2 regions of the Flavonifractor sp. An52 genome follow, and region 1 is predicted to be linked to the other one. Evidence: riboswitches for the same ligand, from Rfam matches in the RefSeq annotation. Region 1 holds a riboswitch; the other holds the start of a gene.

Region 1 (13,140 bases):
GCCGAAGGTGCTCTCCTGCTCCATACCATGTTCCCTCCTGTCCAATTTGTGGGTCTATTCTATCACATTTTATCACCAAACGCAATATACTTCGACAAAAAATGATTGACTTTTATCTCCGTTTGGTGTTATTATGGCTATGTGATGGAACGAAAGTTCCATATTTGGATAAGTTCATCACCAATCGGAGATTTATTTCGGAGAGGGGAGAAACGCAGGGGAAGAAAAAAGCCCCGCCGTCCGGCGAGGGATCCGATTGGGGAGGAAAATAAAAAATGCCCCGCCTTCTGGCGAGACATTTTTGGTGGAGGAGGGTGGATTCGAACCACCGAAGCGAATCGCAACAGATTTACAGTCTGCCCCCTTTGGCCACTCGGGAACTCCTCCATATGAACTTGTTGGAGCTGGTGGACGGACTCGAACCCCCGACCGGTTGATTACAAATCAACTGCTCTACCAACTGAGCTACACCAGCAGACCAGCTCGTCCACAGCGAATGTTATTTTATCAGGGAGAGGAGGATTTGTCAAGAGAAAGAACAAAATTTTTAAAAAATTTTTGGAGGAGGAATGGGTATCCGGCCACGGGTGTGGACAGACCCGCTGCGGGATGTGCAGCGGGTACCGCCGGCAGAGTGGTGCCGCCTTTGCGGCGCGGAGCTGTATGGCCAGGAGCGGGAGCTTTGCCCGCTCTGCCGGGCGGAGCTTATCGACAGAGAGAAGGGGACTAGGCATGACATTACAGGAGTTATCGATTCAATATCGGGCAGGTGCGGAGACCCTGCGGCAGCGGGTGCGGCTGCTGGAGAGCCGAAGGACGGCCGCGGTGGACGAGCACGGACGCCGGCTGCTGGAACAGCGCATTCGCCATCTGGAGGCCATGTGGCGAGAGGCCCGGGACCTGGCGGTCCTGTGTGAGCGCTATTACGACAGGGGGTATCACTGCAATGTCCGGTACACGATATAGGAGAGGGAAAGAGTTTGCCGCCGATATGGCAGTCTATGCTCAGGTCATGGCGGAGGATAACTCCGAGCAGATGGGGCGGCTGCGCCGCAATGTGATGCGGGCCCTCCAGGAGGATGTGACCCCCCGGCAGCGGGAGTGTATGCTGCTCTATTATGAAAAAGGGCTCAATATGCGGCAGATTGCCGAGCTGACCGGCGTGGATAAATCCACCGTGTCCCGCAACATCAAGCGGGGAGAGTCCCGGCTGCGCCGCTGCCTGCGCTATGGAGCCGAGCAGCTGCTGGCGCCTCGGGAGTGAAGTATTTTCTACCGGGCGAGATGTTGAAATGTGAGGGGGTTCCATGATATACTTTCTTCCGAAAAACCACGAAAATGGGCGAAGGGAGGAAGTTACCTTGGAATTGAACCTGACACAAAAGCAGACACAGACCCTCTCTCCCCAGATGATGCAGTCCATGGAGATCCTTCAGATGGGATCTCAGGAGCTGCTGGAATACATTGAGGAGGCCGTGCAGGAGAATCCGGTGCTGGAGCCGGAGGAGCGGTACGACAAGGCGGATGAGAGCGATCAGCTCCGCCGCAAGCTGGAGTGGCTGGAATCCACCGACCCTCAGAACCGTTACTATCACCAGCAGGATACCGAAGAGGAGGACGACCGGCTGGGCAATTACGGCACCATGGAGGACCGGGAGGACAACCTGTATTACTATGTGCTCTCCCAGCTCAAGGTGCTGGATCTGCCGCCGGAGGTCATGGAGGCCGGTACCTTCCTGGTGGAGAGCCTCAACGCCAACGGCTGGCTGGATGAGCCTCTGGATGCCCTGGCTGCCGATTACGGCTGCCCGGTGGAGGTGCTGGAGCAGGCGCTGGCCGCCGTCCAGTCTCTGGAGCCCGCCGGCGTGGTGGCCCGGGACCTGTCCGAATGCCTGCGGCTCCAGCTGGTGCGCCGTACGCCGGTGGACGAGCTGGCAGTGCGTATTGTGGAGAGCCAGCTGGACGCCCTGTCCAAGAGCCGCTACGGCCTCATTGCCCGGGAGCTGAAGGCAACCCCCGAGGAGGTGCGGGCCTCCTGCGAGTTGATCCGCACCCTGAATCCCCGGCCGGGCACCGGCTTTGCCGCCAGAGAGAACCTGACCTACATCAATCCCGATATCATCGTGGTCAGCTTTCCCGATCACTTCGAGCTGCTGACCAACGACTACTATTTCCCCACTCTGGGGATCAGCGGGTACTATACCCGTCTGCTGAAGGAGAGCGATGACCAGCAGGTGAAGGATTACCTCACCGGAAAGGTCAAGCAGGCCAAGTGGATGGTCCATGCCATTGAGCAGCGCCGATCCACCCTCATGTCCTGCGCCGGGTGCATCCTGGAATTGCAGGAGGCCTTCTTTCGGCAGGGACCGGGCCATCTGGTGCCCATGTCTCTGGCCGATGTGGCCGGGCGCATCGGGGTCCACGAGTCCACGGTGAGCCGGGCGGTAAAGGACAAGTACATCCAGTGCTCCATGGGGGTGTATCCCCTGAGCTACTTCTTCTCCCGCAGCCTGGGGACCAGCAGTGAGGACGCCGCCTCTCCCGACGCGGCCAAGGCCTTGCTGAAAAAGCTCATCGCCGGAGAGGACAAGAAAAAGCCTCTGTCCGACCAGAAGTTGTGTGAGATGATGACCGCCCAGGGCTGCCCTCTGTCCCGGCGCACCGTAGCCAAATACCGGGATGAGCTGCACATCCCCAGCACCACGGGGCGGAAGCAATACGAATGATTTTTGGAGGAACCATGGGTTTTCAAGGGGTATTTTTTGATTTTGACTATACACTGGGGGATGCCACCGAGGCCATTGTGGCCGGTTTCCGGTACGGCTTTGAGCAGATGGGTCTGCCGGAGCCGGAGCGGGAGGCGGTGCGCCGCACCATCGGTATGACTCTGGAGGACGGCTATACCACCCTCACCGGAGACCAGCGGCCCGAGCAGCGGGCCCTGTTTCGGAAGCTGTACACCGAGAAGGCCGCACCCCTCCAGGTGCAGGTGACCCGCCTTTTCCCCGGTGCGGCGGAGCTGCTTACCGCGCTCAGGGAGGCGGAAATCCCGGTGGGTGTGGTAAGTACCAAGCGCACCGACACACTGACGGCAGTGCTGGAGGCCAGAGGCGTACGGCAGAGCCTGGTTTCCATCACCGGCGGCGACAAGGTGGACCGGCCCAAGCCGGACCCCCAGGGGCTGCTGGCAGCCCTGGCAGAGCTGGGCCTGAAGCCGGAGAATGTGCTCTACTGCGGGGATACCCTCATTGATGCGGAGACCGCCCACCGGGCCGGGGCCCATTTCTGCGCCGTTCTCAACGGTACCACCACCCGGCAGGACTTTGAAGCCAGCGGCCTGCCGCTGGATCATGTGGCGGAGGACCTTGGGGATCTGAAGGCCTGGCTGGGGCTGTAATTCTATTAATATAAGGTAGCAAAAAACGCCGGGGCAGCAGCCCCGGCGTTTTTTTACGCAAAACGGACAACGGGGCCCCGTCTGGGGCCCCGTTGTCCTACAGAGAAAAAGAGGGGAAAAAGAGGAAAAATCGAAACAATAGAGATTTGGGTTACTTACCCAGGCGGCGGACCATTTCCTTGGCGCAGAAGGTGGCCACGTCGTCAGCATAGGTACCGGCACCGAAGCCAGCGTCATAGCCCAGCTCCTTGGCCAGAGCGTGGGTGATACGGGCGCCGCCGCAGCAGAAGATGTACTTCTCGCGGACACCCTCGGCCTCGGCCAGCTCGATGAGCTCGGTGAGGTTCTGGATGTGGACGTCCTTCTGGGTCACGGTCTGGGACACCAGCAGCACGTCGGCGTTGACCTCGGCAGCCTTCTTGAGGAACTCCTCGTTGGGCACCTGGGAACCCAGGTTGTAGGCCTCGATCATCTCATAGCGCTCCAGGCCGTAGTGGCCGGCAAAGCCCTTGCGGTTCATGATGGCGTCGATGCCCACGGTGTGAGCGTCGGTGCCGGTGGAGGCACCCACCACCACCAGCTTGCGGCCCAGCCGCTCCTTCAGGAACTCATCGGTCTCGTCCATGCTCATGGCCTCGTCAGCCACGGTCTGCACCACGATCTCGTTGTAGTTGATGGAGTGGGTGAGGGAGCCGTACACCACATAGAAGGTGAAGGCCTCGTCCAGCTTCTGGCGGAGAGCCACGTTGGGATCGGCCAGGCCCATCTTCTGAGCCATGAGCACGGCAGCCGCGGCGCCCTTGTCGTCGTCCTTAACGGGCAGGGTAAAGGAGAGCTGCACCTTGCCGTCGTTCATGGTGTCGCCATAGGGTTTCAGCCGGGTCAGGTCCAGCGTGGTGTCAAGGTCCTTATCGCGAATCTGATACAGTCCGGAACTCATTTGCCGGCACCCCCTTTCATCATGGGCTCAAGGAAGGGGTTGAAGTACCCGGCGGCCTTGGTCACAACGCCGTCCAGGCCCTTGCCGCCGTCGCGAGGACGCTTGATGTCGGCAAAGATGCCCCGCTCCAGGGTCTCGAAAATGCCCAGCTGCTCGATCTGGCCCAGCAGATCGGTAGCCTTGTGCAGCACGTCGGCAGCACGGTTCTGCATGATGCCGCCTTCCTTGAAGACGATCTCGCTGCCCAGGTCGTGCATGGTGCGGAAGATGTACTGGGCGTTCTGGATGGCCAGGAAGCGGTCGGACAGGAAGGGAGTATGAATGGCCTCGGTCATCATGCCCAGCAGGTGGATCTTCTGGTTGGTCAGGATGGTCACCATGTTGAACAGGGCGTCCTGAACGTGGCCGCGGAAGATGTTGCCGGTCATGAACTTGGTGGGAGGCATATACTTCAGGGGAGCGTTGGGGAAGATCTCCCGGGCCATCTCGGCCTGGGCCAGCTCATACAGGAAGCCGTTCTCCACGTCGGGGTCAATCTCAAAGGCATGACCCAGACCCATCTGCTCCTCGGGCAGGCCGGCCCGCAGGGCGAAGGCCTCGTTGAGGAACTGGGAGGCCAGCACGGTGTGAGCCTCTTCCACAGCGTCGGCGGTGGTCAGGTAGTTGTCCTCGCCGGTGTTGATGACCACGCCGGCATAGGCGTTGATGGCGCGGGAGAAGGACTGGTCCACCAGGGTACGCTGCATATTGATGTCGCGGAACAGGATGCCGTACAGAGCGTCGTTCAGCATCACGTCCAGACCCTCGAAGGCGCCCATGGCGGCGATCTCGGGCATACACAGGCCGGAGCAGTAGTTACACACGCGGATGTAACGGCCCAGCTCCTCGCCCACCTTGTCCATGGCCTCGCGCATCAGGCGGAAGTTCTCCTGAGTGGCGTAGGTGCCGCCGAAGCCCTCAGTGGTGGCGCCGTAAGGCACATAGTCCAGCAGGGACTGGCCGGTGGTACGGATCACGGCGATAACGTCGGCACCCTGGCGGGCGGCGGCGGTAGCCTGCACAACGTCCTCATAGATGTTGCCGGTGGCCACGATCAGGTAGATCCAGGGACCCTGCTTCTCGCCGCCGTGGGTCGCAATGAAGTCCTCGCGGCGCTTGCGGCGGGCGCGGATCTTGGCCAGGCTGGCCTCCACAATGGGATCCAGAGCGGCGTGGATCTCGGCCTCGCTGTGGGTGGGCAGAGCGGTCAGGTCCAGCTTGTCGTTGGCCACGTCCTCGGCGATGGCCTGGGGATCCTTACCGGTCTCCACCATGGCGTTGCCGATCCAGAAAGCGGCGCCCTGAGGCAGAGCGCCCTTGTCCATCAGGTGCTCCACAACCACGTTGGGCAGAGGCACGTCGCCGGCGTCCACACCGTCGATGCCCAGCAGGCGGCAGATGGTACGCTCCACGGCCACGGTGGTGCAGCCGTCGATGAAACGCTGGGTGTCGTCCGCCACGCGGGAAGCGTGAGCGCGGGCCTGTTCCACCAGCTTAAAATCAAGGTTCAGCTTGGATTCCAACATCGATCACTTCCATTCTTTTTCAGTTCAAAACGGGGGGCAGCGGATCGCCGCGGTTGGGCGGCGATCCGCTGTATTTATCTGGATTACTCCTCGTGGTGGGAGCGCTTATGACGCTCCAGGTTGGCGGGCTCCATGGAGAGCGCCTGGCCGCGCTCCAGGCCGGCCACACCCATGAGCTCCTTCTTCTTCTTGCCGGTGCAGTAGTCGCACTGACAATCGGTGTAGTGGTCGGGCTCGGTGTAAGTGGTGATAACGCCCTCGTAGTTGCGCAGGATGACCTTCTTGGGGGTCTGGGAGATGACGTACTGAGGCATGACGGGAGTCTTGCCGCCGCCGCCGGGGGCGTCCACCACGAAGGTGGGCACGCAGAAGCCGGAGGTATGACCGCGCAGGCCCTCGATGATCTCGATGCCCTTGCTGACGGGAGTACGGAAGTGCTCCAGGCCCATGGACAGGTCGCACTGATAGATGTAGTAGGGGCGCACCCGGATTCTGACCAGCTCGTTGACCAGCTTCTTCATGGTGTAGACGCAGTCGTTGATGCCGGCCAGCAGCACGCTCTGGTTGCCCAGAGGGATACCGGCGTCAGCCAGCATGGCGCAGGCCTTGGCGGACTCGGGGGTGATCTCGTTGGGATGGTTGAAGTGGGTGTTCAGCCAGATGGGATGATACTTCTTCAGCATATTGCACAGCTCGGGAGTGATACGCTGAGGCAGCACCACGGGGGTACGGGAGCCGATGCGGACGATCTCCACGTGGGGGATCTCACGCAGCTTGGCGATGATGTACTCCAGACGCTCGTCGGAGCAGAGCAGAGCGTCGCCGCCGGAGAGCAGCACGTCACGGATGACGGGAGTGTTGCGGATGTACTCGATGGCCTGATCCACCTGATCCACGGGCAGGCCGGCGTCGTTCTGACCGGCGAAGCGGCGGCGGGTGCAGTGACGGCAGTACATGGAGCACTGGTCGGTGATCAGCAGCAGGCAGCGGTCAGGATAGCGGTGGGTCAGACCGGGAGCGGGGGAGTCCTCATCCTCGTGCAGGGGGTCCAGCAGGTCGGCGGCGGACTGATGCAGCTCCTTGGCGGTGGGGACGGCCTGCAGCCGGACGGGATCGTGAGGATCGCCGGGCTGAATCAGGGACAGATAATAAGGAGTGATGGCCATGCGGAGGGTGCCGAGGCAGGCCTTAACGCCTTCCTCTTCCTCGGGGGTCAGATCCACATACTTCTTCAGGTCCTCCAGAGTCTCGATGCGGTTCTTGACTTGCCAATGCCAGTCGTTCCACTGCTCGTCAGTCACATCGGGGAACAGGATCTTACGGCGGGACTCTACCATAACAAGGTCATCCTTTCTAAATCAGTGTGGGGATGTGCCATTCACAGGCGTCAGGGACCGGGAACCGGAACGGGGGGAGAAAGGGTTGGGGAGGAGAGTTTCTCCAGCGGGACCGGGGCCGGAATCATCGGCCGCAGAACGATCACATCAATCAGCTCATCTGTCGATGGGACAGGTAAGTCACAAAATAAATGGGAAATAATCTGGAAATCGGTAAAACAGGAACTTACAGGTACTTCTTTTCGAAGTAGGCCTTCAGCTGGGGATTCTCTCGCAGCGCCCCACGCAATGTTCCATTGCGCGGGGACCCCGTGATTTGACATCCTCGGGGCAACTGAATTGCCCCTGCGGGAACGCTGCGCGTTCTGCGCGCCAAAAGGCGCGGCCAGCTGGCGCTGGCGTCCGAGCTGCACAGACAGCTCAGAATATCTTACAGATATTTCTTCTCGAAGTAGGCCTTCAGCTGGGGATTCTCACGCAGCTCGGACAGAGTGATCTCGGCGTGGTCCTTGGTGTAGCCGTTGCCGACGATCATGGTGACGTCCTTGCCGCAGCCCTCGGCGCCCAGAGCAGCCTTGGCGAAATCGGTGGCCATGGAGAAGAAGTACACCACGCCGTTGTCATGGACGGGCAGGATGGCGGCCATCTCGCAGGCGGGCACGTTCACGATCAGGATGGAGACATCGTACTCCTTGCCGTTGTTGACGGCCAGGGACTTCTCCAGCACCTCGGTGGGGTTGGTGGCGGAGCCAACGATGGCGTGGTGGCACAGGTTCATGCTCTTCAGCAGGTCGGCGTCCTCCTGGCAGATGACCAGGGCAACCACGTTGCCGGTGGGGCCAACGCGCTTCATGGCCTCGTAGCAGCACATCATGCCGCCCTTGCCGGCGCCGCCCAGGATGAGCACGGAGTCACCGGGCTTCACCAGCTTAGCGGTCTGGGCAGGAGCACCAGCCACGTCCAGAGCGGCCAGGGCCAGCTCCTCGCTCATGTCGTCGGGCAGCTTGGCATACAGGCCGGACTCAAACAGGATAGCCTGGGCATCCACGTCCACGCGGTCGATCTCGGGGTGGATGGCCTTGATCTTGTTGATCTTCAGGGGAGTCAGGGACAGGGAGACCAGAGAAGCGATCTTGTCGCCCACCTTCAGATCGATCTTGCCCTGCAGGTCCTCGCCGATCTCACGGACGGTGCCGATGAACATACCGCCGGAACCGGTGACGGGGTTCTGCATCTTGCCGCGCTCATTGACGATATCCAGGATCATCTGCTCGGTCTTGGCCAGGTCCTTCTCGCAGGCCTCATAGATCTGGGTGAAGGAAGCGGAGTCAATGTTCAGAGCGGAAACGTCGCACAGGATCTCATTGGAGTAGCACTCCATGGTGTTGTCGATCTTCTTGGCAGCCTGGGTCAGCAGGCCCTTGGGCTCGATGACGCGGTGAGTGCCGTACTTGTTGCCTTTCTTCTGCATAGAAAGTTCCTCCTGTTTCGTTTAATGTTTGGTTGGGGAGATATATGGTTGGGGAGATAAGTAAAACAAAGGAATGGGATCAGGCCAGGGACAGGATCTTCCGGGCCTCATCGGGAGTGGCGATCTCGCGGCCCAGCTCCTTGGCCAGGCGGACCACCTTGGCGACCAGCTCGCCGTTGGAGGCGGCCTTGTGGCCCTTCTCCAGGTAGATGTTGTCCTCAAAGCCCACGCGGACGTTGCCGCCCATCACGATGCCGGCGGCAACCATGGGCCAGGCGCCCCGGCCGATGCCGGTGACGGTCCAGGTGGAACCGGCGGGGATCTGCTTCACCAGGTAGTCCAGGTTGCCCACGGTGGCGGGGGTGCAGCCGGACACGCCCAGCACGAAGTTGAACTGCATGGGAGCGCCGGGGACCAGACCCTTGTTGGCCATGTTCACGATGGTGTCCAGGTGGCCGATCTCGAAGCACTCATACTCGGGCTTGATGTTGTTTTCGATCATGCGCTTGCCGAAGGCCCGCATGGTGGGCATATCGTTGACGAAGATGTCGTCGCCGAAGTTGCAGGTGCCGCAGTCCAGAGTGGCCATCTCGGGGCACAGCTCGGTGGGCTGGAGCCGCTCCTCAGGAGTCATGCCGGTGGCGCCGCCGGTGGAGGGGATCAGGATCACGCCAGGGCAGGCCTCCTTGATGGCGTCCAGGATCACCCGGAACCGCTCCCGGTCCTGAGTGGGGGTACCATCGTCCTCGCGGACGTGGACGTGGATGACAGCGGCGCCGGCATCAAAGGCGCTCTTGGCCTCGCGGACCATTTCCTCCACAGTGTAGGGGACAGCGGGATTGTGCTCTTTGGTGACCTCTGCGCCGCAGATGGCCGCGGTGATAATAAGCTTTTCCATGACACGCCTCCTCGAAAAAATAAAGCTACCTCGCCGGTAGGAGATCCATTCCTCCGGCGAGATAGCGCTTCATGAACAAAAAAACACTACTCATGTCCGCGGGAGGGGAGACTCTCGTTCAGACACAAATAGCGCTTCATGTGACTCATGACAATCCGTAAGCACTGGGCCCACGGCTCAGGGGGAGGGCTGTACGATTCACGTCCCCCTTCGGCGGAGCGGACATTCACAGAGTACATCGGGCTCGCCTGCCCTTATCATTGCTCTGCTACCTTGCGCTCCGCGCCTCTATCCATGCGTGTTATTCACTTTTGACAAATTCACTATAACTCAGGCCATTTGGTTTGTCAACTATTTTTTGAAAAATTAGGCTCACAAAATTTTTCTCCGTTCTGTAGACTTTTGTACGCTACAGCGGGATAGTGCTTACCAAATGGTAACCAGAACTGGAAGGGCAAAAACTCCGGCAGGCGGCGTGAACCGCCTGCCGGAGCAGGGAAAATTTACAGGTCGGCCTGGAAGAGTTCCATGAGGGTATCGTCCAGTTTGAGCAGTCGGCACACCCGGAGGGCGTCCCGGGGACAGGGGGCTCCGGGAGGGGCGGGAAGGAGCCGATAGTCCATCCGGCGGGCGATCCGCTTGCGGGGATCGTCCCCCTCGTCGCCCTGGATGTCCCGTACCAGACCGGCCACCTGGTAGTGGGCGGCGGCCACGTCGGACACCCCGTCATAGTGGGTGGTCATGAGAGCAACGCAGTCCAGACTGCTCAGGTGACGCACCAGAGCACGGGCCAGGGCCGCGCCCTCCTGGGGGTTGGTGCCCCGGGCAAATTCGTCCAGAGCCACGAAGAAGAACTGGCCGTGGGTTTCCCGCAGCAGCTTGTCCAGCAGATGGACTTCCTTGCCGAAGGAGGACAGGCCGCCGGTGCCGGGGCCGCTGTCGGCCAGGATGAGCTCCACCCGGTGGAACAGGGGAAGGGTGGCGGACTGGGCAAAGACGAAGAAGCCGCACTGGCACAGAAGCAGGGAGAGCACGGTGGAGCGGAGAGACACCGTTTTGCCGCCCATGTTGGCGCCGGTGATGACGGTGCAGCCCGGCTTCAGGTCCAGATCCAACAGGGTAAACTGTTCGCCACGCTCAGCCAGATCCTCCTCCACCTGGGGATGGCGCACCCCCCGGAGGGTGATGGATTTGTCGGTGCTGAGTGCGGGCCGCACGCAGTTGTACCGCAGAGCCAGCTTGGCCTTGGCCACGATGAGATCCAGCCGGCCCAGAGTCTCCATGTTGTCCAGGAAAGCCTGCTTGTAGGCCATCAGCTTGCCGGTGAGCATCCGGCGGACCTCCAGCTCCAGCTTATCCTCCTCCACCGCCAGGACACGGCGCTTTTCCATCAGGGGCCCCCGTTTGTCCTCCATGGTCATGCGGATAGCCTTCTCCAGCTTGGCCTTCTCCGCACGCAGAGGAGCCAGGTCGTTGTGGTAGGAATTGACAACAGAGAAGGTGGGCAGACGGCGGCCCTCCGGGTCCATCAGCTCCAGGGCGTCGGCCAGGGAGGGGAAGGACAGCCCGGCCATGGGGGGCAGAGCGGCGTAGGCCTGGACCAGCTGCTCCAGGGTGACCAGGAAATGCTTGATCTCAAAGAGCTCCACCAGATCGAAGGGGGCGCCGGGGTCCCGGTCGAAAGAGCCCCGGATGTCGTGAAACAGGGGCAGGCAGCGGGTCACGCCCCGCAGGGCAGCGGCGGCGTCCTTGCGCTCGGCCTCGGTGAGCCGCACCGGGCCGCAGCCGCAGCCCTCGGTCTGAGGGGCGGTGGTGCCTGCGTTCCAAAGCTCCATGGCCAGAGCCACATTGTCCAGCTCCTCCTCCAGGGCGGCTTCCTCTCCGGGGCCGTACCACCGCAGGGAGCGGGCGGCCGCCTTGCCGAACGGCGACATGGGACTCAGCCGGTTCAGTACCCACTGAAACCCTGCGTTTTCCCGCAGTTCATGCGTCAGTTCCATCATGATCCTCCTTCACGTTGACCACCGGCAGGTGGATGGCCTGCCGCAGGGCGGAGATGAATTTATCCGGTTCAAAGTGCCAGCCGTAGGCAGACCAGGGGTTGGCCGCCACAGCGGCGATGGTCAGCTCCCGGCGGACAGCCAGTTGGCCGCCGTTGCGCTGGAACAGCTCCAGGGCGGCCCGGCCTGCCAGCAGGTGGGTGGCGTCCTGAGTGACCAGGGTAGTGGGAGCGCCCCGGCGGGCCAGGGTTTTGAGCAGGGGGTCGGTAACCCCTCCCGCCGCCCACACCGCCAGGGGGCGGCGGGGCAGCTTGTTCCACTTGGGGCTGCCGCCTTCGTCCAGGGGCAGCTCCAGAGGGGTGCCGTCCAGCTCAAACAGAGCAAAGCGGTCCTCCACGCCCTCCAGGGCAGAACGCAGGCCGGCGTGCTCCGGCACTTTCCGGTCAAAGAGCCAGCAGGTGTGGGCGGTCTCCGATACCACCAGGTCCATATCCCGGTCCAGAGAGGCACCGGTACACAGCAGGGCCACGCCCTCCACACCGGCGCCAGCCAGAGACTTCCGTCCGGCGGCCCCGTCGATGAGGACCCGCTGGGCCCCCAATTCCATGAAGCGAGCGGTGAGGGGGCGCAGCTGTCCGGCGGCAGAGGGTCCGGCCAGCTGCACATAGCCGTCAGACAGGGTGCGGAAAATAGCCACCGGTCCCAGGGGGGTCATCACGTCGGTCAGGTCCACCACCTCCAGGGTGGCGTCGCACAGCGTGATCATGCCCCGGGCAGTGGCGAACAGATCGCCGGCTTTCAGGTACAGATCGGGCTTCTCGGTCCCGGTGACCAGGTCGGTGCGTTCTCCGTCCCGGCCCACCGAGGTGAGGGCCAGCCGCTCGTCCCCCAACTCGGCCATCAGGCGGCGCATGGCGGTGGTCTTGCCCGCGTTCTTGCACAGGCCGATCACGGTCACGGGGGAGGCATCCCCCACCAGCGGCGCTAACAGATGTTCCAAAATAGGGCCTCCCTTCCATAGGAAAATTGGGTCATTTTTGAGTTCGTCGAGGCCATTATAAGAGGCCCCCATCGGTTCTGTCAATGGGGAGAAGCAGAATTCCAGCCGCCTGAAATCAGATGCGAGGAGTAGCAGAAAATGAAAAAAGCATATATCAATCATGCAGAGCCGGGGAACGGACGAAAGAAATATATAGCATAATGGCAGGATAAATGATTACTTTTTGGAATATAAAAAATAGAATTTACAAAATAACCGGGGAAAACCAAACGAAAATCATTTGACAGAAAAGAGGAACGCTTTTGCGTATGAAATTTTGGAATGGAATTGATGCAAAAAAAGAAAACCGCCTGTCCGACGGAACAACCGTCAGACAGGCGGAATGCGGTGGGGGAAAAGCTTACTGCTTGGAGAACTGGTCCTTGCCGGCGCCGCACAGGGGGCACACCCAGTCAGCGGGAACCTGCTCCCAGGCAGTGCCGGGGGCCACGCCGTTATCGGGGTCGCCCTCAGCGGGGTCGTAGATATAGCC
Region 2 (10,870 bases), on a different contig from region 1:
GCAGGAGTGATGACGCCCATCTGCTTGACCGAGGCAACGGTTTCTTTCATCTTCGCATCGTCCCTCACCTGGAATGGGTGGGGGCGGAAGGTGTGGAACGGGTGCAGCTCGGACAATTTCAAATAAACGACCTTCTGATCTTCCACCGGACGGGGCGGGGCAGCCGGTTCAGCCACTATGGGAGTCGGTGCATCATTTTGGATGGAAGGAGCGCCGCCAACACCGCCACCACCAGGGGCAGGCTTGTCCGGGGTATTCTTGCCCCGCTTGCCTTGGGACACTTTGTCCCTGGGCTTTTTCTCCTGGGGCGGTTTATCCTTTGGCTCTTTTGCAGCTTTGGGGGGGCGGCCACCGCGTTTTGGCGTGGGTGCTGTTTCAAACAACCTCGTCTGCGTGTCCTCCGGGGCTTTGTTCGTGGTGTCAGTCTGTTCGACCTGTTCCCGTGCTGCCCGATTGCGCTGGGCAATCAATTCACTGATTTTTTCAATAGGGACAACGACCTCAGCCCCATCCTTGTCCGGTCCATCCGTTTTGGATTTATTCTCCGGGGCTTTTTCCTCTGGTGGCTGGGGCGTATCTGCGACAGGGCTGCCCTCCGGTTTCTCCGGGGTATTGGGTTTTCCCTGTGCAGGCGCATTTGGAGTGGCTTTTCCCGCATCAGGGGATTTTCCGGTACCCGGTTCCTCCGGCGCAGGTGTCTTTTTTTCGTCTGCCATCGCTACCTCCTTCTTAAAAATAAATTTTGGAGTGTTGCACAAAATTAAAGTCAAAAATTTTGTGCCTATTTTTTCTACTTCTCACCTCCTTCAAACCTACCTCCATGCAAAAACGCCGCCCGGTGGTCTCCACGGACGGCGTTTTGCGTAATGTGATAGATTTTATTTTTTAATATTCCCTTGATTTTCAAGGGTTATAGCCACTTTCCTAATAACATCGCCCCGACCGGACCCACCGGACCTACCGGACCTGCCACCCCCGGACCCACCGGACCCACCGGCGCGGCAGGTGTGACCGGACCCACTGGCCCTCAGGGTATTCCCGGACCTGACGGCGCTACCGGTCCTACCGGACCTCAGGGTATCCCCGGCCCCGATGGCGCTACCGGTCCTACTGGCCCCACCGGTCCTACCGGTACCGCGGGTACTGCCGGTGCAACCGGACCTACCGGACCCACCGGCCCTGCCGGTACTGCGGGCACTGCTGGTGCTACCGGACCTACCGGACCCACCGGCCCTGCCGGTACTGCGGGTACTGCTGGTGCAACCGGACCTACCGGACCCACCGGCCCTGCCGGTACCGCGGGCACTGCTGGCGCTACTGGTCCTACTGGCCCTACCGGGCCTACCGGCCCTGCCGGTGAGACCAACGCCGCCGCCACGGTCACCACCCTGCAAACCAGTGCCAGCCTGACCGACGCTATCAACGCCATCAACCAGATTATCCAGAATCTGAAGGCCGCCGGTCTGATGGAAACCTGATCCTGCGGGAGGGGGGCAGTCTGCCCCCCTCTCCTTCTGTGAAAGGAGAAGGCACTTATGAAAATTGTAGTCTACGCCATCTGCAAGAATGAGGCCCAGTTTGTGGACCGTTGGATGGACTCCATGTCAGAGGCCGATCAGGTGGTGGTGCTGGACACCGGCTCCACCGACGACACCGTGGCCCGCTTGGAGGCCCGAGGAGCCGTTGTCACCGTGGAGACCATTTCTCCCTGGCGGTTCGACACTGCCCGCAACCGCTCTCTGGAACTGGTGGATGAGGACGCCGATATCTGCGTATGTACCGACCTGGACGAGGTGTTCCATCCCGGCTGGCGGGCTGCTCTGGAGTCGGCTTGGACGCCCGGCACAGGTCAGGCCCGGTACCGCTACACCTGGTCCTTCCGGCCCGACGGAGCCGAAGGGGTGGTATTTTGGTACGAGAAGATCCACCGCCGCCACGGTTACCGCTGGGTTCATCCGGTTCATGAGATCCTGCGCTGGGAGGAGCCTGGTCAGCCCGGCCTCATGGTAACTGCGCTGGGGGTGCAGCTGGATCACCACCCTGATCCCTCCAAATCCCGGGGCCAGTATCTCCCTCTGCTGGAACTGTCGGTACAGGAGGAACCGGAAGACGACCGCAACGCCCACTATCTGGGCCGGGAGTATTTTTTCCATAGCCGGTGGGACGACTGCATTGCCACCCTCAAGCGGCACCTGTCCATGCCCACAGCTACCTGGAAGGATGAGCGGGCAGCCTCCATGCGGTACATTGCCAAGTCCTACATACAGAAAGGGGACCCCGCCCAGGCCAGAAGTTGGTTTTTCCGCGCCGCCGCCGAGGCCCCCCATCTGCGGGAGCCCTGGATGGATCTGGCCACCCTTTGCTACCAGCAGGAGAACTGGGACGGGGTGCTGTATTTTACCGGTGTCGCTTTGGCCATCACCGTCCGGCCTGATACCTACATCTGTGAGGCGGAGGCCTGGGGGCCACTTCCCCACGACCTGCGGTGCCAGGCCTATTTCCGCACCGGGCGCATCGGCCCCGCTCGGGAGGAAGCGCAAAAGGCCCTTGCCCTCTCCCCTACCGATCCCCGGCTGGCGGGCAACGTGGAGGTACTGAGAAGGATGTAAAAAAGGCCTGCCGTTTTACTACGGCAGGCCTTTTGGTTGTTTCAGCAGATAAACATGGCGTCTCCGAAGGAGAAGAAGCGGTATTTCTGCTCCACCGCCTCCTTGTAGGCAGCCAGGATGTGCTCCCGGCCCGCCAGGGCGGACACCAGCATGATGAGGGTGGATTCCGGCAGATGGAAGTTGGTGATGAGGCAGTCCAGCGCCTTGAATTTGTAGCCCGGATAGATAAAGATATTGGTCCACCCGGCGCTCTCCTTCAGAGTTCCGTCCTCTGCCGCCCAGCTCTCAATGGTGCGGCAGGAGGTGGTGCCCACGCAGATTACCCGGCCTCCCTCGGCTCTGGTCCGGTTGATGGTCTCGGCAGTCTCGGCAGAGATCATGCAGTACTCGGAGTGCATCTCGTGGTCCAGGATATCCTCCTCCTTCACCGGGCGGAAGGTGCCCAGGCCCACATGGAGGGTCACATAGGCCAGACGCACCCCCATGTCCTCCACCTGCTTGAGCAGTTCCTTGGTGAAGTGGAGACCGGCGGTGGGGGCGGCGGCGGAGCCCACTTCCCGTGAGTAGACGGTCTGATACCGCTCCGGGTCCTGAAGTTCGGCTTTAATATAGGGAGGCAGAGGCATCTTACCCAGCTGCTCCAGCTTTTCCAGGAAAATGCCCTCGTAGTCGAAGCGAACCAGCCGGTTGCCGCCCTCCAGTACCTCGGTGACCTCGGCGGTGAGCTGGCCCTCGCCGAAGGACACCTTCGTACCCGGACGCATCTTACGGCCGGGCCGCACCAGGCACTCCCAGGTCTTATTGCCCCGGTCGATGAGCAGCAGCACCTCCACCGCTCCCCCACCGGGATCCCGGTGGCCGATGAGCCGGGCTGGCAGCACCCGGGAGTCGTTGAGTACCAGGCAGTCTCCCGGTCTCAGCAGAGTGGGCAGATCGAAAAAGTGCATATGTTTGGTTTCGCCGGTGTGCTTGTCCAGCACCAGCAGTCGGGAGGAGTCCCGCTTCTCCAGAGGAGTCTGAGCGATCAGCTCCTCCGGCAGGTAAAAGTCAAAATCAGACGTCTTTATGGCTTGCGCACCTCTATTCCAGTATAGTAGAAGGTCAGGATATCCTGATAAGTATAGCCCTGCTGGGCCATGGCATAAGCGCCCCACTGGCTCATGCCCACGTTGTGGCCCCAGCCGGAGCCGGTGATGGTGAACACGGTGGAGCTGTCTCCGCCGCTGCCGCCGGATGCCGTGGCCTGGGTCACCTGGCCGCTGCCGTCAATGATGTACACGTCGCCGCTCAGCTTGGAGGTGGAACCGCTGCCGTCGATGGCATAGGCCCCGTCCAGGCTGCCGAGGGTACCATTTCCGTTCACCGTGTAGCTCCCTCCCCCGCCGGACGAGCCGCTGCCGGCGGAGCTGGACACGGTGTAATGGATGGACCGCAGCCCCAGGAAGGTGCGGCAGTCGTCCCGGATCTTGCTCCAGCTCTTGCCGGAGGAGTCGGTGAAGGTGATCTCAATGGCATTGCCGGTGGGGCTGGTCTTGGTAACCCGGAAATCCACGATGCCCGAGTTGGTATAGCCCTTGGAATTGAGCAAGTCGGTGAGCTCCTGGGCGGTGTAGGTCACCGTCCAGTTGTAGTTGGGAACCTTGCTGGCCACCGACGCCTCGTAGGGGTCGTACTTGCCGATGAGGTAGGCCACGTTGCTCCCCCACACATTGACGGCGCTCTCGGTGGCGCCGCCGTCGTGGGAGGAGTATACCGCCTCAATGAGGGAGCCGTTGTACCAGGCGTATTCACCATAAGTCTCCTCCACCGCCTTGCTGCTGTTGGCCGTCACCGCGTCCATACCCAAGTATACCTGGCAGCAGGTGGAGTTGCAGATGTCGAAGCCCTGACTCTTGTGCTTGCTGGCGGTGTAATTGCGGTAAGCGTAGGTGCGGGCGCTCACCGCCTGGGCCTTCAGGGCCTCCAGGGGCCAGGAGGAGCTCATCTCCCGCACGATGACCCCCTGTACATAATCCTCCAGGCCAATGACATTGCTCACCGTCAGGTTACCTCCGCTCACCCGCTGATACTGGAAGCCGCCGTAATAGGTACAGCCCCGGAAAATGGTCTCGGTCTTGACGCTGTCGTCCAGGCCGGGCTTGATGCCCAGGCACTTGGAGGCGCTGTCAAACTGGAAGAGGATCTGACTGGCGCCCGTCTTGACCACCGACACCCCGGCGCTGGAGGTACCAACCACCTCGGCGTCCCCAAGGCCAAGGCTGGTCTGGGCGGCCTGGGCGGATTCCTTGTCCAGGTAGGCCCCTACTCTTGCCTGCCACGTCCCGTCGATCCAGGCCACGAAGCCGCCGGAATAGGCGGAGGCCGCAGCGGCAGCCTCGTCGTAGGAGCTGTAGCTGCCGGGCAGCTTCAAATGCCAGCAGCCCACGGCGATATTGGAGGTAATGGTGTCGTAATAGCCGCTCCATGTCCCCACCTTGCCGTAGTAGACATTCTGGGTTTTGACCACCGAGATGGCGGTCTCACTGGTGGCGGCCAGCTGCTGAAACACCCGGTTGTCGTCATAATAGCCCAGCCGGTACCCGCTGCCCACATCGTTGAGCAGGTTGGCGCCGGGCAGGGCGTTGGAGCCGTAAAAGATACCCACTTTAATGGTGGGGTCCACCGCCACCGAGGCGGCGGAGGCCGGCGCCTGGCTCAGTGGAAGGGCAATGGCCAGGGCCAGGGCTGCAATCTGCACAATTTTTTTCATCTTTCCTGTTTTCATTTGGCGGAAATCCCATCTCGCTTTCGTTGACACTTTGCCAGAACTTGTGGTACAATTTTGCAAACTAAATAGCGAAATTACATTTGCAGGATAGAGGCGCGGCTCTTCAAGAGTAGCGTGGTGAGGGTGCCGGGCCCGGTGAACCGCGTGAAAGGGGAGGCCGCCGAAGGGACGCTCCCGGTGGTGCGTTTGCCTGGTCGCCCGGATAAGATCCGTTCGACTGTCGCCGCACACGCGGCGGAGTGCTGTCTGCTTTTGTCTGGTATGGTCGGGGACGCACTGTCCCTGTCATTATAGTACAAAATCAGCAGTTCTGTAAACTGCTGATTTTCTTTTTCTTTTCGCTATGAGTTTCCGGTCTGAGACAGGCCGGTGTTGGAATAAACTTTGAGCAACGGAGGTATGGTCATGGAAAAATACAAAGTAGGCGTCATCGGCGGCACCGGTATGGTGGGCCAGCGTTTTGTTTCCCTGCTGGAGAATCACCCCTGGTTCCAGCTCACTGTCATTGCGGCCAGCAGCCGCTCCGCCGGCAAGACCTATGAGGAAGCCATCGGCTCCCGCTGGGCTCTGGAGAATCCCATGCCCGAAGAGGCCAAAAAGATGGTGGTCATGAACGCGGAGGCCGATATCGAGGCCATTGCCTCCCAGGTGGATTTTGTCTTTTCCGCCGTGGATATGAAGAAGGAAGAGATTCAGGCTCTGGAGGAGGCCTACGCCAAGCACGAGTGCCCCGTGGTCTCCAACAACTCCGCTCACCGCTGGACGCCCGACGTGCCCATGGTGGTGCCGGAGATCAATCCCGAGCATATCAAAGTCATCGAGGACCAGCGAAAGCGACTGGGGGTGGAGCGCGGGTTCATTGCCGTTAAGTCCAACTGCTCCCTCCAGAGCTATGTTCCCGCCCTGCACCCCCTGCGCGGCTTCGGCCTGAACCAGGTGCTGGTCTGCACCTATCAGGCTATTTCCGGCGCGGGCAAAACCTTCGACACCTGGCCTGAGATGGTGGACAATGTGATCCCCTACATCGGCGGCGAGGAGGAGAAGAGCGAGCAGGAGCCCCTGAAGCTGTGGGGCAAGGTGGAGAACGGGGTCATCGTCAACGCCCAGTCCCCCGCCATCACCGCCCAGTGTCTGCGGGTGCCCGCGTCCAACGGCCATATGGCCGCTGTGTTCGCACGCTTTGAGAACAAACCCTCTATGGAGGAGATCAAAGAGATCTGGGCAAATTACAAGGGCCGTGCCCAGGAGCTGGCCCTGCCCTCCGCTCCCAAGCAGTTCCTGCACTACTTTGAGGAGCCCGACCGTCCTCAGACCCGGCTGGACCGGATGACCGAGGGCGGTATGGCGGTCTGCATTGGCCGTCTGCGTCCCGACACGCAGTACGACTATAAGTTCGTCTGCCTGTCCCACAATACCCTTCGCGGCGCCGCGGGCGGCGCAGTCCTTCTTGCCGAACTTCTGTGCGCGGAGGGTTACATTTCAAGGAGGTAACCCTAATTATGAGAGAGCCTGTTTTTACCGGAGCCTGTTCCGCCATCATCACCCCGTTTGACCACAGCGGCGCCATCAACTACGATCAGTTCGGGAAAATCATCGACGAGCAGATCGAGCGGGGCCTGGACGCCATCTGCGTCTGCGGCACCACCGGAGAGTGTTCCACCCTGACCATCCGGGAGCACATTGCCGCCGTGGAATACTGTGTCAAGCGGGTGAACGGCCGGGTCAAGGTCATTGCCGGCGCGGGCAGCAACGATACTTCCGCCGCCGTCTACCTGTCCCAGCACGCCCAGGACTCCGGTGCCGACGCCCTGCTGCACGTCACCCCCTACTACAACAAGGCGTCCCAGACCGGCCTCATCAAGCACTACGAATACATTGCCGACCGGGTGGATCTGCCCATTATCCTCTATAATGTGCCCTCCCGCACCGGCGTTTCCTTTACCGCCGAGACCTACAAGGTGCTCTCCCAGCACCCCAACATCAACGGCGTCAAGGAGGCCAGCGGCAACTTCTCTCTGCTGGCTCACACCCTGGCCATCTGCGGCGACGACTTCTATGTCTGGTCTGGCAACGACGACCAGGTGGTCCCCATGATGAGCCTGGGCGCCAAGGGCGTGATCTCGGTGGTGGCCAACATCGCCCCCGAGGTCATGATCCAGATGACCCACCTGTGCCTGGAGGGCAAGTTTGACCAGGCCGCCGCCCTTCAGCTGGGCTACATGGACTTTATCGACGCCCTCTTCCTGGAGGTCAACCCCATTCCCATCAAGGCTGCCATGAATCTGGCGGGCTACGACATCGGCTCCCTCCGCCTGCCTCTGTGCGATATGAGCGACGGACCGCTGGAGACCCTCCGTCAGTCTATGGTCAAGGTGGGACTGCTCTCCGCCTGAGCACCGGGAAAGGATGTTGGAAATGCTTCGTTTGATCCTCTCCGGCTGCAACGGCCGGATGGGCCGGGCAGTGGAGCACCTGTGCGCCGCCCAGCCCGACCTGGAAATCGCCGCCGGATTTGACCTGCTGGGGACTGGCGACCGGGACTTCCCCGTGTTCTCCTCCCCCGCTGAGTTCCAGGGGCAGGCTGATGCCCTCATCGACTTCTCCTCCCCTGCCGCCCTGCCCGCTCTGCTGGACTTCTGTTTGCAGCGGAACATCCCGGCAGTGCTGGCCACCACCGGCTACTCGGAGGAGCAGCTGGCCGCCATCGACCAGGCGGCGCGGGTCATCCCCGTGTTCCGCTCCGCCAATATGTCCCTGGGAGTCAATGTGCTGCTGGCCCTGGTACGCCAGGCCACCGCGGCTCTGGGGACGGACTACGATATCGAAATCGTGGAAAAACACCATAATAAAAAGGTGGACGCCCCCAGCGGCACCGCCCTCATGCTGGCCGACGCGGCGGCATCCGCTCTTCCCTACCAGCCCGACTATGTGTGCGACCGCCACAGCGTCCGCAAGGCCAGAGACAAGGAGGAGATCGGCATCTGCTCTGTTCGCGGCGGCGGCATCGTGGGAGATCACGACGTGATCTTTGCCGGTGAGAATGAGGTCATCACCCTGAGCCACTCCGCTATGAGCCGGGAGGTCTTTGCCTCCGGCGCCATCCGGGCGGCCCGATTTCTTGCCGGTGTGGAGACCCCTGGTCTCTACTCCATGACTGATCTGGTCCAGGCCACCCTTTCCTAACAGCAAAAAAGACCGCCCATTGGGCGGTCTTTTTTCATTCTTTGTCCGGCGGCGTTTGGGGCTGCTCCTCCAGGGGCTTACCGTTGCCGTCGATTTTTTTTGCCTTGAGACGCTTGTTGACCCACTCCCGGACCAAAGCATAGAGCACAGCGAAGGTGGGCACGCCCAGGATCATGCCGGGGAACCCGAACAGGCCGCCGCAGGTGACAATGGAGATGAGCACCCAGATGGCGGACAGGCCGGTGCTGTCACCCAGGATCTTGGGCCCCAGGATGTTGCCGTCAAACTGCTGCAATCCGATGACCAGGGCAAAGAACCGCAGGGCGGCCCAGGGGTCCACGATCACCAGAATAAACAGACAGGGAATAGCGCCGATGATGGGTCCAAAGAAGGGGATCACATTGGTGACGCCCACGGTGACGCTGACCAGCATGGGGTAGGGAATCTGGAAAATGGCGCACAGGATGAAGCAGAGCACGCCGATGATGGCGGAATCGATGATCTTGCCGTTGATAAAGCCCACGAACACCCGGTTGGCCTGACCGCATACCCCCAGCAGCCAGTCGGACCGGCGCTTGGACACGGTGGCGTAGAGGAGCTTTTTCAGCTGGGGTACCAGCCGGTCCTTCCCCGCCAGCATATAGATGGAGGAGATCAGGGCGGTGATGCCCGCAATCACGCCGCTGCCGATGGCAAAGCCCACATCCAGCAGCTGGGGCAGGGCCTCCGCCGCTTTTGCGGTCATGTTGCTGATCATGTTCTGGAAGTTACCGAACATATCGTTGATGGCGTCGGCATCCAGATCAAATTGCTCGGTCAGATCCTGCACCAGCTGATCCAGGCTGGTCAGGTAGGTCTGCATATTGCCCGCCAGGTCCTTGACGCTCTGTACCACCTGAGGCACGATGAGCCCCAGCAGGATGGCAACCACGGCAAAGGCCAGCACATAGACCAGCAAAATGGACAACGCACGCTTAAACCGGTGGTTGGGAAAGAGTTTTCGCTCAAAAAAGCACATGGGGGTATTGAGCAGGTAGGCGATGGCAAAGCCCACGATAAACGGGGACAGCACCCCCATAAACTGGTTGATCCGGACAGTTACTACGCTGAAATGGTTCAATCCCACATAGAACAGGATGGCAACGATGAGCACAATGAGCAGCTGCACATGGCTGCCATCCAGGATGTACCATTTCTTCTTGTTCTTCGGGTCCTCTTTTTCCGGCACAGTGCCTTCCTCCTTTGCAGCCGCCACACACATTGCCGGGGCGGTAAGCCTTCCAACAGGTCTATTGTATCATGCCTGTTTGTCGCCTGCAACCAAAGTCAGGTAAAATTAAGAAAGGGGCTGCCCCACTGACGGCAGCCCCTGAACACTCAGCCCTGCAGAGAGGCCCGGTGGAAGACCTTCTTGCCCTTCTTGATCATGACGCCGTCGCCGGAGAGCTGCTCGGCAGTCACGGCAGTGTATACGTCCGTTACCTTCTGGCCGTCCAGTTCCACGCCGCCCTGCTCGATGAGGCGGCGGGCCTCCTTCTTGGAGGGTGCCAGCTTACAGGCCAGCATTAGGTCCAGGATACCGATGGTGCCGTCTGTGAGCGCACCAGCCTCCAGGGCGGTGGAGGGCACGTTGCTCATATCGCCGCCGCCCACAAACAGGGCCTTGGCAGCATCCTGGGCCTTCTTGGCCTCCTCCTCGCCGTGGACCAGCTTGGTCAGCTCAAAGGCCAGGATCTCCTTGGCGGTGTTGAGCTGGCTGCCCTCCCACTTGTCCATCTCGTCGATCTGCTCCAGAGGCAGGAAGGTGAGCATCCGCAGGCACTTGAGCACATCGCCGTCGCCCACGTTGCGCCAGTACTGGTAGAACTCGTAGGGGCTGGTCTTGTTGGGGTCCAGCCACACGGCGCCCTTGGCGGTCTTGCCCATCTTCTTGCCCTCGGAGTTGAGCAGCAGGGTGATGGTCATGGCGTGGGCGTCCTTGCCCAGCTTGCGGCGGATCAGCTCGGTGCCGCCCAGCATATTGGACCACTGGTCGTCGCCGCCGAACTGCATATTGCAGCCGTAGTGCTGGAACAGGTGGTAGAAGTCGTAGGACTGCATGATCATGTAGTTGAACTCCAGGAAGGAGAGGCCCTTCTCCATGCGCTGCTTGTAGCACTCAGCCCGCAGCATATTGTTGACGGAGAAGCAGGCGCCCACCTCACGGAGCAGCTCAATGTAGTTGAGCTTGAGGAGCCACTCGGCGTTGTTCACCATCTGGGCCTTGCCCTCGCCGAACTCGATGAAACGCTCCATCTGCTTCTTAAAGCAG

The links. A riboswitch is a leader RNA that binds a small molecule or an ion and turns the genes downstream of it on or off. The one in region 1 is predicted to bind lysine.
Region 2: another riboswitch for lysine. It lies ahead of asd (aspartate-semialdehyde dehydrogenase); the one in region 1 lies ahead of B5G06_RS06870 (3-keto-5-aminohexanoate cleavage protein).

Annotation. Positions count from the first base shown of each region.
Region 1 is NZ_NFIB01000013.1:34,934-48,073, reverse strand. It holds gene B5G06_RS06925 (LexA family protein) at 1-24, opposite strand, end outside; tRNA gene B5G06_RS06920 (tRNA-Tyr) at 303-387, opposite strand; tRNA gene B5G06_RS06915 (tRNA-Thr) at 400-475, opposite strand; gene B5G06_RS06910 (hypothetical protein) at 733-966, shown strand; gene B5G06_RS06905 (sigma-70 family RNA polymerase sigma factor) at 947-1,264, shown strand; gene rpoN (RNA polymerase factor sigma-54) at 1,362-2,726, shown strand; gene B5G06_RS06895 (HAD family hydrolase) at 2,723-3,397, shown strand; gene B5G06_RS06890 (OAM dimerization domain-containing protein) at 3,549-4,337, opposite strand; gene B5G06_RS06885 (lysine 5,6-aminomutase subunit alpha) at 4,334-5,902, opposite strand; gene ablA (lysine 2,3-aminomutase) at 5,986-7,239, opposite strand; gene B5G06_RS06875 (L-erythro-3,5-diaminohexanoate dehydrogenase) at 7,670-8,710, opposite strand; gene B5G06_RS06870 (3-keto-5-aminohexanoate cleavage protein) at 8,790-9,608, opposite strand; lysine riboswitch at 9,730-9,907, opposite strand; gene B5G06_RS06865 (MutS-related protein) at 10,112-11,608, opposite strand; gene B5G06_RS06860 (hypothetical protein) at 11,592-12,608, opposite strand; gene rd (rubredoxin) at 13,009-13,140, opposite strand, start outside.
Region 2 is NZ_NFIB01000009.1:85,743-96,612, reverse strand. It holds gene B5G06_RS05370 (ParB/RepB/Spo0J family partition protein) at 1-716, opposite strand, end outside; gene B5G06_RS05365 (hypothetical protein) at 1,008-1,478, shown strand; gene B5G06_RS05360 (tetratricopeptide repeat-containing glycosyltransferase) at 1,536-2,609, shown strand; gene queA (tRNA preQ1(34) S-adenosylmethionine ribosyltransferase-isomerase QueA) at 2,651-3,676, opposite strand; gene B5G06_RS05350 (SpoIID/LytB domain-containing protein) at 3,673-5,358, opposite strand; lysine riboswitch at 5,457-5,629, shown strand; gene asd (aspartate-semialdehyde dehydrogenase) at 5,782-6,867, shown strand; gene dapA (4-hydroxy-tetrahydrodipicolinate synthase) at 6,876-7,769, shown strand; gene dapB (4-hydroxy-tetrahydrodipicolinate reductase) at 7,792-8,559, shown strand; gene B5G06_RS05330 (AI-2E family transporter) at 8,594-9,787, opposite strand; gene tyrS (tyrosine--tRNA ligase) at 9,937-10,870, opposite strand, start outside.